3 regions of the Shewanella sp. SW32 genome follow, and region 3 is predicted to be linked to each of the others. Evidence: predicted binding sites of a transcription regulator. Region 3 holds the regulator's gene; each other region holds the start of a gene.
The links. Region 3 encodes LexA, which represses DNA repair genes until DNA is damaged. Its sites were predicted from a motif close to TACTGTATNNNNATACAGTA; they were not measured.

Region 1 (4,659 bases), on a different contig from region 3:
ATAAATCGAGCATTGACCAACGACCAATCCATTCGATGATGTGAAAACCCACCATCAATTTCTTTTTTGAAATCGGAATATCAAAGCTGATCGCACACAGATAAATGGATAAGCCGATGATTTTAATCCATGGCACTAAAATACTGGCAGTAAAAACTATCACGGCAATGGGCAACATATCTGAATGCACTAGATGCAAAATGCCCGAAAAAATCGTGTCGTGCCGCACTTGCCCTTGATTGGTCAGCATAGTGATAGGGTAAATGTTGGCAGGCACCAGCAAGATGGCAGCGGTAATCAACAAAGCCCAACTTTTTTGTAGGCTGGAATAGTCTCTGACGTGCAACTCAGTTTCACAGCGCTGACAGTGCGTGAGTTCACTGCTGTTGAGTTGGCGACACACTTTACAGAGACATAGGCCGATATCTTTACCTTGTTGTTTCATATCAGCTATGACCTTCCAATAACGTCCACATATGTTCTAAATCGTATTCTCTTTGTAGAAACAAGGTCACGAGAAACAGCATAGTGAAGCAAAATGTGCCCATACCAAAATAAATGTCCGAAAAATCAGATAGCTGAAATGATGAAACTAAGAAGCTGATCACATAAATTTCCAGCATAGTGAGCTGCGATAAGATACCATGAAATTTTAATAACTGCTTCAATGAGTTACGCCAAAAAAGGCTACTCAACCCCCATTTTACAATTAAAATCTGTGTCAATATCGATAACAGTAATAAGCCTGGACCTATCACAGCTGCGGCAAGTACGGCGACACCTACAACCCAATAGCCTTGGTCAAATACTGCAAATGCCCCTTGGAAAACCGTGGTAGTACGAATACTGCCGAAAAAGTGGATCTCGAGTACGGGTAAAAAATTAGCAGGGAAATAAAACACTAATGCCGAAATACATAGGGCTAACATACCATTCACAGAGCAGTATGGCGTGTCATAAAGTGCAGTGCTGCAACGAGGACAGATTGCTCTAACGCCGCTAGGCAAGGCACGTTTGCGGACTGCTAAATCGCAGGAGCGGCATAGGGTTACTGAATTTTCTGCTGCGTTTTCATGCATATAAAAATATATATTAGCCTAATAGGAGTAATAACAGCGAGATCGGTGCAAAGTGTCGTGCTAGTTAGCTGTTCAGCCACGTCTAGCGCTTTTATAATCTTGGCAACGAAAGTACGCTAATAATATCAGATTAATCAGAACACTTGCATCACAAGTTCAATCTATGTCACTCTAGTTACTGTATATAAAAACAGTGCGAGGGCAGTCATGGCAGTAATAACACAGTTTGTCGTGGTCAGAGAAGGGGTTGAAAAGATGACATTCACATCTAAGAAGGAGGCTGATGCCTACGATAAGATGCTCGATATCGCCGATAACCTTATCCCCTTCATTCAAAAAGCTGATTTGGGTATAGATGAAAGTGTGGGCGAAAAGCTCGCATTCTATTTTGCTAACAATAAAGATGAGCTGACGAACTTGCTTAAAGGCGCAGTTCAGGTTAATAGTACGCCAACGAATCCGCCTGCAGCGAAAAAAGCGGCTAAAAAGACCGAAGCAGCAGAATAAAATTGTTAGGAAATGTAATGAAATCGAAATTTTATGAGTCACTTAACCGTCAAGCCTTGGCCTTGTTGGAAGGGGAAGATGACCTTGTTGCGGCGATGGCGAATTTTTCAGCCTTGCTCAATGATAATTTAACTGAGCTGAACTGGGTGGGATTCTACGTCATGCGTGGCGAACAACTAGTATTAGGCCCGTTTCAAGGTAAAGTGGCTTGTACACGCATTCCGTTAGGAAAAGGTGTGTGTGGTACTGCAGCATTCACTAATCAAACTCAGCGAGTGGCCGATGTCCATCAATTTGATGGTCATATTGCCTGTGATTCTGCCAGTAATTCTGAAATCGTTGTGCCAGTTCGTGCGCAAGGTAACGTGGTTGCCGTGCTCGATATTGACAGTCCTATCTTCGATCGTTTCGATGAAGAAGACCAAAAGGGGCTGGAATTACTGGTTAAAAGTTTTGAAAACTGCCTATTTGATTAATTTGCGTACAATAACGCATAATTCATAGTCGCAATCGGTGGCGTGCGCCTTATAATATGCGCCTGCACGCATTAAGCTGGTTTGATTGGCATGCAATGAATAAGCTTAGTGTTTTGAGCTGACAAAATTTGTTAAGGTATATTTTTTAACTTTAGTAAACGCGGCTAGGATGCTAATTTGTACGTTGACTCAATATTGAGTTTAACGAAGATAAACGACATGTAAGAAGCTGATATATATCACCTCGAATCGATGTCCCTTTTTGACTGTGGAAGTAATGATGGAATCAACAGAAAAGTTGACCGACACCAATGCAATTTTGGCGTATTTGTATGAAACATTTCCTTTGTGCTTTATTGCTGAAGGTGAAACTAAGCCATTAAAAATCGGATTGTTTCAAGATTTGGCTGAAAGGTTGGCTGATGATTCTAAAGTCAGTAAAACTCAGCTCAGAGTTGCCTTGAGACGTTACACCAGCAGCTGGCGCTATTTAAAGTGCGTTAAAGCAGGCGCACAACGCGTAAACCTGGATGGCGAACCTTGCGGCGAGTTAGAGCAAGAGCACATTGATCATGCTCAAGCCATGTTGAAAGAGAGTCAGGATAAGGCCAAAGCGAAACGTGCAGCACTTGCACCTAAGCCTGCGGCGAAGAAAACACCTAAAAAGGTGGCCGTTCCTCAGCGTGCTAAAACTGAGCGTCCTGCTAAGCCTGCGCCAAAAGCTGCAGCGCCAGTCGTCAATTATGTTCAAGCACAATTGACTGATTTAACGAAAAAACAACGCGTCAATGTTAAATTAGGTATGACACCCGTAGCCGGTGTGATTACTGACATTAACAAGGAAGATATTCATGTTCAGCTTGATAGTGGCCTAACGATTAAAGTTAGAGCAGAACATATCCTGCTGTAATCATTTATTAAAACGGAGTAACTTGTTGATGCGAAAACTCACTTTGGCTACCTCGATCGCCACTGTTTTTGTCGGATTCTCGGCTTGGGCCGTACCACCCACGATTCAAATCAGCGAGTTACCCACTCTCAAGCAGGAAGCGCAACATAAGGTTGCGAGCAAAAGGGTAACGGACTTATACACTCGTTCGCACTATCATAGATTCAATCTCGATGACGCCTTTTCTGCGCAAATTTTTGATCGTTATCTGCAGCAGTTGGATTATCGCCGCAATGTGTTAACCCAAGCGGATGTCGATAGTTTTAAACCTTATGCTACCCAATTCGATGACATGCTTAGTTCTGGTGAACTTGAGCCTGCCTATAAAATGTTTGATATCGTCCAAAAGCGCCGCTATGAAGGCTTTGTCTATGCTTTATCTCTATTAGATAAAGAGATGGATTTTTCTGCGCCCGGTGATGCCTATGAGTACGACCGCGATGAGGCCGCATGGCCAAAAGACCAGACAGAAATTAATGAGTTATGGCGTCAACGTGTTAAATACGATGCACTAAATCTTAAACTCACAGGTAAGCAATGGCCTGAGATTGTTGATATCCTCCAAAAGCGTTACAACAACGCTATTAAACGGTTGATTCAAACTAACAGTGAAGACGTGTTCCAAGGCGTGATGAATGCCTTCTCTCGTAGCATTGAGCCACATACAAGTTACCTTTCACCACGCAATGCTGAACGTTTCCAAATGGAAATGAACTTGAGCCTTGAAGGCATTGGTGCTCAACTGCAACTTGAAGACGATTACACTGTCATTAAAAGTTTAATTACTGGCGGCCCTGCTGCGGGCAGTGAAAAACTGTCGCCGGAAGACAAGATTGTCGGCGTCGGTCAAGAAGGCGGTGAAATTGTTGATGTAATCGGCTGGCGTTTAGACGACGTGGTCGACCTGATCAAAGGGCCTAAGGGCAGTAAAGTTGTTCTGCAAATTTTACCGAAGAAAGGCGGTTCGAATGCGAAGCCATTCGACGTTACCTTAGTTCGCGACAAAATTCGTCTTGAAGACAGAGCTGCAACCTCTAAGGTGATTGAACCTAAAGACGGTGAGTATGCTAATCGCAAAGTCGGCGTGATCCAAATTCCTGGTTTTTATATGAATTTGTCGCAGGACGTTGAAAAAGAGCTCGTGAAGTTAAACGACGCCAAAGTAGAAGGCATAGTCATCGACCTTAGAGGTAACGGTGGAGGTGCATTAACGGAAGCCGTGCTACTGACGGGACTCTTTATCGATATGGGCCCTGTAGTGCAAATTCGTGATGCCGATGGACGAGTGTCTGCGCATCGTGATAACGACGGTAAAACCAGTTATGCAGGACCATTGACTGTGATGGTTGACCGTTACAGTGCTTCAGCCTCTGAAATTTTTGCTGCCGCATTGCAAGATTATGACCGTGCACTGATCGTCGGTGAGTCGAGTTTTGGGAAAGGCACAGTACAGCAGCATAAGAGCCTAGGCCGTATCTACGACATGTATGAGAAGCCAATTGGCCATGTGCAGTATACGATTCAAAAGTTCTACCGTATTAATGGTGGTAGTACACAGATTAAAGGTGTGACCCCCAACATTGCTTACCCAAGTGCGTTGGAGCCGGGCGAGTACGGTGAAGCTGAAGAGAAAAATGCTTTACCTTGG
Region 2 (4,659 bases), on a different contig from region 3:
ATTAGCAGCGCTTAACCACTAAGCCTCTTGCCGCGCGTAAGTTGACTAACATAGGTAACATCAACGCAAGGATCACTATCAGCATCCCTACCAATTGAATTTCCGTCACCGCCTGCCCCATGGCTAACGCCGTTAATGCTGCAAAAACGGGCACGAGATTAAAAAAAATCGATGCCTTAGCGGGGCCAAGCGCCTTAACACCGTTAATCCAAAACAGATAACCGAGCACAGTGGCGAACAAACCTATGTAGAGCACGCTAGAAAAAGCCGTTGCCGACAGTTCCATCAACTCCAGCCAAGGGTGAAACTCACCTCGGCCAAGCCCAACCACGGACATAGACACACTGGCAGCTATCATACTCAGCAAGGTAAAGGGCAACACAGGCAACCAATGGCCGACCCGTTGCGAACAAATGGTATAACCACTCCACGCCAACATGCCGGCGGCAATCATCACATCACCTTGGTTAAAACTAAAGTTGAGCAACTGCTGCACACTACCGTTGGTGATCACTAGCAGTACGCCCGCCAATCCACCCACTAAGCTAAACACTTGTTGTCTGCTGAGCCATTCACGCTGTAATAGCGCATTGACGATTGAAGTCACCAGCGGGCTGAGCGCCATAATCAAGGCACCATTGGCAGCAGAGGTATGCTGCAGGCCATTAAATAACGCCAGATTTAAGCCGCCCACACCAATCACACCCACTAACGCTATGACAATATATTGCACCAAACTCAATTTGGGCCAAGCCTGACGAGTAAAAACGATATATAACGCTAGAGTCACAGCCGCAATGGTAAAACGCCAGAAGACGAGGGACTCTCCTGACATCTCCTCCAGCACTCGCTTAGCAATCGGAAACACACTGCCCCAGCTAAAAACGCAAATCAGTAGACAAACGAATGTCATGTAAGGTGTATGGGATTTCATATCGGCCTCTAGGGAGGTAATTGGGATTGAGCTTAGTTTATAAGTTTCATATATTATTAAAACCAACAAGATTGAGAGCTTAAATTCCAAATATGAAACTTAATTATTCCTTAGACGATATGCGCTTATTTTGGGTGGTGGCACAGCAAGGGAGTTTTAAGCTCGCGGCGCAGCACTTAGGCATTCCACCTTCAACCTTAAGCCGTCGAATCAATCTGTTAGAACAATCCTTAGGTCTGCGTTTACTGCACAGAGACGCCCATAGAGTCAACCTTACCGCCACAGGTCAGCGGTATCTCGAACGCTGCGGCCCGCTATTTATCGAGTTAAACCAGGTATCTGGTGAGTTGCATGCGGATAAACATCAAGCGGTTGGCAAATTGCGGATCTCGGCGCCCATCAATACAACCTATCGCTGGCTAGGTGAATCACTCAACGCCTTCCAACGGCATTATCCCAATATTGATATCGATTTAAGTCTGTCGAACATGAATATCGATGTCAGTGAAAACGCCATCGATATCGCCTTTCGAGTGGGCGAACCTAAAGATCCCGATTGGATTGCAAGGCCACTTACCACGATTAGCTTTGTACTTTGCACCAGCACATCGGCAACGCAGTGGCATGCGCTGCAATCCATTGAAGAGCTGGATCAGCATCCGGTTATCATCGCCAAGCCCACAAAAACGTGGCGTTTACAGCACAATAGCACAGGGCAAAATGTCGAGTTTGAACCAAGGGGGAATATCAAACTAGCCGTCGATGATATGGCGATTGCCTGTCAGGCCGTGGTGGCGGGGCTTGGGATTGGACTCATACCCATCAGCATGGCGAGTGAACAGATACGAAGTGGCAAACTCATTCAAATACTGCCCGAGTGGCAAGGTATTCCGCGCACCGCCTACTTGATGTATCGCGATCGGGACAACCTGCCCTTACGGGTCAGACTGTTAATTGATTTTATGTTGGCGAATCCACCCGAGGCTTATTGAGCCAATGCAGGCATGAGTCTGCGGCTTATCGACTCAATAAACGGCTAGAGTGCTAAATCCAGCTGAGTCTGGCCGTTTAAGCTTGTGGCGACGACAAGAGTAGAATCAGTAAGGCCAACTGAAATCCCCAATAGACGAATGCCGCGGCCTTCTTGCCTTTCCATAGCCTGTGCGAGTAGCTCATAGAACATTACAATCGAGACTTCATCGCTGCGGTGCTCAATTGTAGTCTGCTTGAAATCGTTAAACTTAAGTTTGACCACCTGTTTATGTATTTTGCGTTCCTTAGCACTGCGACTTAAACGCAACGACAGTTCTTGGATCAAACTCGGCATCACCTGCTGGCACTGCTCTAAGCTATAAATATCCTTTGCTAATGTGGTTTCAACCCCCACTGATTTGCGCTCTCTGTCGGCAGAAATCCCCCGTTCATCTATGCCTTGGGAACGCTCAATCAACACACCACCAAACTTACCGAATCGCGCTAAGAGCTCAGGTTTAGAATAAGCTTGCACATCACCACAGGTATTGAGCCCGAGCAAAGAGAGCTTTTCTGCGGTGACTTTACCAACACCGGGAATTTTACGCAGCGATAAGGTCTTAACAAACTCAGAAAGCGTCTCTGGCGTAATGACATATTGGCCGTTTGGCTTGTTCAGATCCGAGGCGACCTTAGCTAAAAATTTTACTGGTGCGATACCAGCCGATGCGGTTAAACCCGTTTCGGCTAAGATATCGCGACGAATCGCTTGGGCAATCAAGGTCGCAGAGCCCTTATATTGTTGGCACTCACTCACATCCAAATAAGCTTCATCTAAGGAAAGCGGCTCAATTAATTGGGTATAGCGAGAAAATATTTCACGAATTTGTAGCGACACTTCTTTGTAAACCTGCATCCGGCCTGGTACTAAAATCAGCTCAGGGCACAACTTAAAGGCATAAGCCGTTGCCATTGCTGAACGTACACCGAATTTACGTGCCTCGTAACTGCAAGTACTGATAACACCGCGACGGTCGCTACTGCCACCCACGGCTAAAGGCTTGCCACGGTACTCAGGAAAGTCGCGCATTTCCACTGCAGCAAAATAGCAGTCCATATCGATATGAATAATTTTTCGCACGTTGAATTCCTCCAACGCCAAAATACTGTATATAAAAACAGTAATCAAGTATTCCTGATAGATTTGGGGCCAATAAGATGTGGCCTAGCGCTGAAAAAGAGAACAAGACAAGTGTGAGGAACAACAGACATGCTTAATAACTGAGTTTCCTAGGCCATTACACTCAGTGGCCTAGGTATTTACTCAACCTAACAATCTAAGGCTCACATCTTAGTTTGCAGGTAGTTTTGCAGCCCAACACGGTCGATAAGCCCAAGTTGTTTTTCGAGCCAATACATATGGTCAGACTCTGTATCGTCGAGTAATACTTCAAGGATTTCACGTGTCTGGTAATCTTGCTTCTGCTCACACAGTGCAATCACTTTGCGCAAATCGTCCGCGACCTTGTATTCGTAGGCGAGATCATTACGTAGCATCTCTTCTACATCTTTACCTATGTTCAATGCCTCACGGGCGGCAACATTGGGTGTACCTTCGAGGAATAAAATGCGCTGCACTAATTTGGCTGCATGGGCTTTCTCATCATCTGACTCATGGGCGATACGCTCATAGAGTTCATTCAGGCCCCAATCTTCGTACATATGGGCATGGACAAAATACTGATCCATTGCCGAGAGTTCTCCCGTTAGGAGTCGATTTAACGCATCGATAACGTCTTTATCGCCTTTCATATCTTGCTCCTATTGGTCGCTAATTTGCGATTGTAGATAATTTTGAATACCGGTTAGCGTAATGAGCTCTTGCTGCGACTCGAGCCAATCTAAGTGCTCTTCTTCGTCTTCGAGAATATCTTCCAGCAGATCGCGGCTCACATAGTCCTGTTCGGCTTCACACAAGCTGATCGCATCACGCAGCAATGTAAGCTGCTCTTGCACCATGGCCAGATCGCAGTCGAGCATCTCTTGGCTATGTTCACCAATGCGAAGTTTTTCGAGTTGTTGCAGATTCGGCAGACCTTCCAAAAACAGCACTCGCTCGATGAGCTTATCGGCATGCTTCATATCTTGGATGGATTTTTTGTATTCGACGTGGTTTAACTTCTCTAAGCCCCAATGTTTAAACATGCGGGCATGGAGGAAATATTGATTGATGGCGGTCAACTCACAGGTAAGCACCCGATTCAGTTGCCCAACCACTTTAGGATGACCTTTCATAAGTTACTATCCTTGGTAAGCGTGAAAAGATTGATCTAAATCAAGCTTCTAGCCTAGTACAATTTATCGACCAACTCAAATTATCTTTATATTTCACTCACTTAATGATGAAAAGCATTCTCATTCCAGCTTAGATTAACTTGCTATCCCACTCTAATCCCAAGGATAAATCTCAAATGATTAACCCGTGTAAGAAAATACGAGGCAAAAAAATAGCCCCCTAAATCGGAGGCTATGATCGAATCAAGACTATTTAGATAATGCGGTCTTTCGTTAACTTTTCACGACGCGCTTCTTCAGCGGCCATACGACGTTTACGTTTGTCACAAGGGTCATCACAATCACACGCTTTTTCAATCCCTAGAACACCTAAACCGCCACAACTTCCTTCAACGGCTTTGCGCTTGATGAGATAACCAATCGACATGAGCAAAAAGAAGACTAACAAGATCACAAAT
Region 3 (4,659 bases):
GTAGCGTTGCAGAGTCTCGCTCACTGAACTGGCTAACAATAATAATTGGCTTGAGTGCTCAGGCACGACAGCTAAAGTATCTGTCTCAACCACTAAACCTTGCCCAATCAGGAAATCCAACACTTGCTCAACATAGGCTGGTAAGTCTTTAATTCCCATGAAGAGTTCGGCTTTCAGCAGTGGATAAAAATCGGCAACGATTGAAACGACTTGCTGGCGCGGGATCTGTTCATTGTGGGTTAAACAACTCGCAATTAATGACGGCACGATAAATAAGTGAATGATATTGTTACGATAGTAAGTCATAGACACAGCCTGACTCGCTTCAATAGACACTATTTCCCCTAAAGGATCGGCACTAACAACAAACTTGTTCAGCTCTAAACCTTGCTGCACTAAATGCTTACCATCACCTTCGGCAACAGATGTATAAGAAGTGTAAGGCACTTTTTTGAGTAGGGTCAGATACAAATCAAGCTGACGCTCCAGCAGACTACGTTCTAAGGCGTTTTGATCTGTCGCCAGCAAAACTAAGCTGGTCAAAGTCACCGAACTCGCGGCTGCGGCATCATTGATACGCGTCATCACCCGATTAGCCAGCACGTTTACCGCTGGCGTTAACCAACTTGGTTTCTGCTCGGGATCATCGGCCAACTCAGCACGCCAGTTTGGCGCACGCTCATTTAAGAAATTTTGCAGGGTAATAGGCTCGCCAAAATTCACATAACCTTGGCCAAAATTACCTAATTTGCGAATGGCACCGAACACCTGCCACACAGATTCTTTTTTCTTTTTCTTACCGCTTAACTCTTTATGGTAAGTCGCCACTTCCATCACATGGTCATAGCCTAAATACACAGGCACAAGTGTGACAGGACGTTCAATACCGCGCAGTACGCTGTTCATCGTCATGGCGATCATGCCAGTTTTCGGCGCCAACAGACGGCCAGTACGTGAACGGCCACCTTCGGAGAAGTATTCCACTGAATAACCTTTAGCAAACAGCTGATCTAAATACTCACGAAATACTGCGGTGTACAGCTTGTTACCATTAAAACTACGGCGGATGAAGAAGGCACCACCGCGACGGAACATAGGTCCCGCGGGCCAGAAATTGAGGTTAATGCCGGCAGCAATGTGCGGCGGAACCATGCCTTGATAATACAAAATATACGATAACAGCAGGTAATCCATGTGGCTGCGATGGCAAGGCACATAAACAATCTCGTGGCCATCATGGTGCAACTGCCGAACTTGCTCGGCGCCTTTAATGTTGATCCCGCTGTAAAGCTTGTTCCACAGCCAAGTTAAGAAACGCTCAGCAATACGCACTAAACTATCTGAGTAATCGGCAGCAATTTCATCGAGATACTCAATGGCCGTCTCGCGCGCTTGGGTCTCAGAAATCTTTTTGTTGGCCGCTTCTTCTTGAATCGCTTTACGCAACGACTCAGATTTGAGCAGCGAATGAAATAATGCTTGGCGGTTTGGCAGCACAGGCCCTGTCATTACCTTACGTTGACGACGGAAATGCACGCGTGCAACCCGTGCTAACTTATGGGCAATCCCCATGTCGGTACCATGTTCGTCTGCCATGTAACGCAGGGATACGGCATTCGAAAACTGCACGAAGTTATGTCGACCTAAGAACAAAATCATCAAGCACTTGCGCAGCCAAGTCGGGTTTTCCCGCTCAAATACGGCCGCCTTCATAGTGTCGTCTTCTTTCCCTGGCGTGCGACCCCAATACAAACTCACGGGCACCAGTTGAATATCCAATTCAGGACGTTCCTTATGCACGGCTAACAAACGCATAAAGCATTCGAGGAAAGGCTCATTACCAGCACGCTCGCCAAACAGTGGCTTACGTCCTTGAAGACAGACAACCCGAGGCGCAGTCACACCATTAGCCACTAGAGGCTCATAAGGGCTTGGTAAACCTAACTTAGCCGTTATTTCGCTCAAAGCAGCTATGTCACTGAGGGATTCTGTTTTCATCACATAAACAAGGGGTCTGGAAGCATCCAGATTCAGATCGGCAAAGGGATCCTGAGGCACCACAATAGTGTGCACTAAGTGTTTTTGGATCCAACGTAATGATTTCAACCAAAGAGAGTCGTGTTTAGGCATTATTCTTATGCAATTAAGTGCGTTTACTAGCCCGATAGAATACCAGACTATGGGCAATATTCGCTAATTCTCTCCAACATAGCTAAAAAGTGGTTAATACTTGCGCTGCAAATAATACTGTATATACTAACAGTAACTGTATAGAAAAACAGGAAACACCATGAGACCTTTGACGCCACGCCAAGCTGAAATTTTAGAGCTAATTAAACGAAATATTGCCGATACTGGCATGCCACCCACTCGGGCAGAAATCGCAACCCGTTTAGGTTTTAAGAGCGCCAATGCGGCTGAAGAACACCTTAAAGCGTTGGCGAAAAAGGGCTGCATTGAGATCATGCCAGGCACATCTCGGGGCATTCGTCTGCCTGCGGAAATCGAAGATTTGACTGAAACAGGTTTACCGCTCATCGGCCAAGTGGCCGCGGGTGAACCTATCCTCGCCCAAGAACATGTTGAACAGTACTACCAAGTCGACCCAAGCATGTTCCATCCCGCCGCCGATTTTTTACTGCGAGTAAAAGGCGACAGCATGAAAAATATCGGCATTCTCGAAGGTGATTTGCTGGCAGTTCATAAAGTAGAACAAGCTAGAAATGGTCAAGTGGTTGTCGCTAGAGTCGATGACGATGTCACTGTTAAACGTTTCGAAAAAAAAGGTAATGTAGTCTATCTACATGCCGAAAATGAAGATTACTCCCCGATTAAAGTGGATTTAGGCTTCCAAAGTTTAACAATTGAAGGACTCGCCGTCGGTGTGATCCGTAATGGAGATTGGCTATGAATAAACTACTTGGCAATGCCCCCCGCCATCCGGGCTTGTGGCTCGATGAAGTCCGTGATGCCGACTATGACTGGCACCATGCGCCTATCGCCTGTATGCCAACCAAGACTCAAGGTCGCCACGAATTAATTCATCTGAGTGCACAACTCGCTCAGTTAAGCCAACAGGGCCGTTGGTTAGTGCTCATCAACCCTCCAAGTATTGGCTACAAGCAAATGCTCGCCAGCGCAGGTGTGCGTATGGATAGAGTTTTGCTGGTACATGCTAAAGATGAAGTCGAAACCCTGTGGGCGATGGAAAAAGCCCTGACAAGTGGTACGTCCAGTGCAGTCATTACTTGGACTCAATCATTGGATGCGCGGGATAATCGACGCCTACAAATCGTGGCTAAAAGTGCCAGAGCTATGGGCATAGTGCTTGAAGACGTAAACAGTCACTTACATGCAGACGTACGTATTGAGCAAGGCAATCTCTTCGGTCAGCAATCTTTTTTTAGCGCTGTACACTAAATATTCATTTAATTTTTTACCTTGAAAGCCGCCTCACCTATGAATGTGAGGCTTTTTTTTGGCAATTTTTCAGATAATTAGATAAATAAGTGATCTTGATCAATATTTAAACAGCAAGTATGGTTGGTTAAGTTGGTGATGATATATCACCCACCGTGGTCAATGAATCGAGTATTTATCGAACTCGAAGCGCCACTAAAAATAGAGAACAGATTTATTTCAGCAGTATGTGCCAGCGTGGCTAATTACCAGCAGTAACAATACTTGATTAAAAGTAACAGCCGCCAACGCACGTTGAAGTCAAAAAAGCTTTTTTGGGAACTGAAGAGTTTGCATAGAGTTGAGACTTACTGTGTTGCTCTTCTTTGTAGTTGCTATTCGCAATTGGCAGAGGAGAAGTCTTGTGAAGCAATTGTTGTATTGTTTACTCGTGGTGCTTTTCGCACCACCGTTGACCGCCGCGGACATGCGGTTCAACATGACCCCTGGCGTGACCGAGATCAGTGGCAAGGTTTATCACTTGCACATGACCATCTTGTATATCTGCTGCGCAATAGGCCTAGTGGTCTTTGGCGTCATGATTTACGCCATGATCAACCACAGAAAATCCAAAGGCGCTGTCGCGTCCCACTTTCACGAAAGCACTAAAGTTGAAATCGCTTGGACGATTCTGCCATTTATCATTTTGATCTTAATGGCGATTCCAGCGACAAAAACTTTAATCGCAATGGAAGATCCCAGCAACGCCGATCTCACCGTAAAAGTTACGGGGTCCCAATGGAAATGGCATTACAGCTATTTCGATCAAGATATTGATTTTTATAGCATACTGACAACACCCAGAGCACAAATCGAAGGCACCGAAACCAAGGGTGAAAACTATCTATTGGAAGTCGATAAACCGCTCGTTCTACCGATAAACCGCAAAATCCGCTTTCTGATGACTTCAGAGGATGTCATCCATTCTTGGTGGGTACCCGCCTTTGCCATTAAGAAAGATGCCAATCCAGGATTTATCAATGAAGCTTGGACTCGCATCGACAAACCCGGCATTTACCGTGGTCAATGCGCCGAGCTCTGCGGTAAAGACCATGGTTTTATGCCTATCGTAGTACAAGCGTTACCCGAAGCCGAGTTTGAGGCTTGGGTAACAGAGCAGAAACAAGCCGCAGGTGCTGCGGCTGAAGCCGCTCAAGCCGCTTTATCACAAATCCTAAGTAAAGAAGAGTTGATGACTCT

Region 1: a site for LexA is predicted at 1,256-1,275, ahead of L5M28_RS07980 (YebG family protein). Genes of this name have one in related genera too.
Region 2: a site for LexA is predicted at 3,071-3,090, ahead of dinB (DNA polymerase IV). Genes of this name have one in related genera too.

What each region holds. Positions count from the first base shown of each region.
Region 1 is NZ_JAKKSJ010000010.1:100,247-104,905, forward strand. It holds gene L5M28_RS07970 (paraquat-inducible protein A) at 1-445, opposite strand, end outside; gene L5M28_RS07975 (paraquat-inducible protein A) at 447-1,079, opposite strand; gene L5M28_RS07980 (YebG family protein) at 1,287-1,586, shown strand; gene L5M28_RS07985 (GAF domain-containing protein) at 1,604-2,062, shown strand; gene proQ (RNA chaperone ProQ) at 2,343-2,972, shown strand; gene prc (carboxy terminal-processing peptidase) at 3,001-4,659, shown strand, end outside.
Region 2 is NZ_JAKKSJ010000012.1:36,693-41,351, reverse strand. It holds gene L5M28_RS08915 (DMT family transporter) at 2-934, opposite strand; gene L5M28_RS08910 (LysR family transcriptional regulator) at 1,027-1,926, shown strand; gene dinB (DNA polymerase IV) at 1,971-3,047, opposite strand; gene bfr (bacterioferritin) at 3,251-3,718, opposite strand; gene bfr (bacterioferritin) at 3,728-4,201, opposite strand; gene nqrM ((Na+)-NQR maturation NqrM) at 4,455-4,659, opposite strand, start outside.
Region 3 is NZ_JAKKSJ010000034.1:46,036-50,694, reverse strand. It holds gene plsB (glycerol-3-phosphate 1-O-acyltransferase PlsB) at 1-2,130, opposite strand, end outside; gene lexA (transcriptional repressor LexA) at 2,291-2,911, shown strand; gene L5M28_RS18490 (cell division inhibitor SulA) at 2,908-3,420, shown strand; gene coxB (cytochrome c oxidase subunit II) at 3,824-4,659, shown strand, end outside.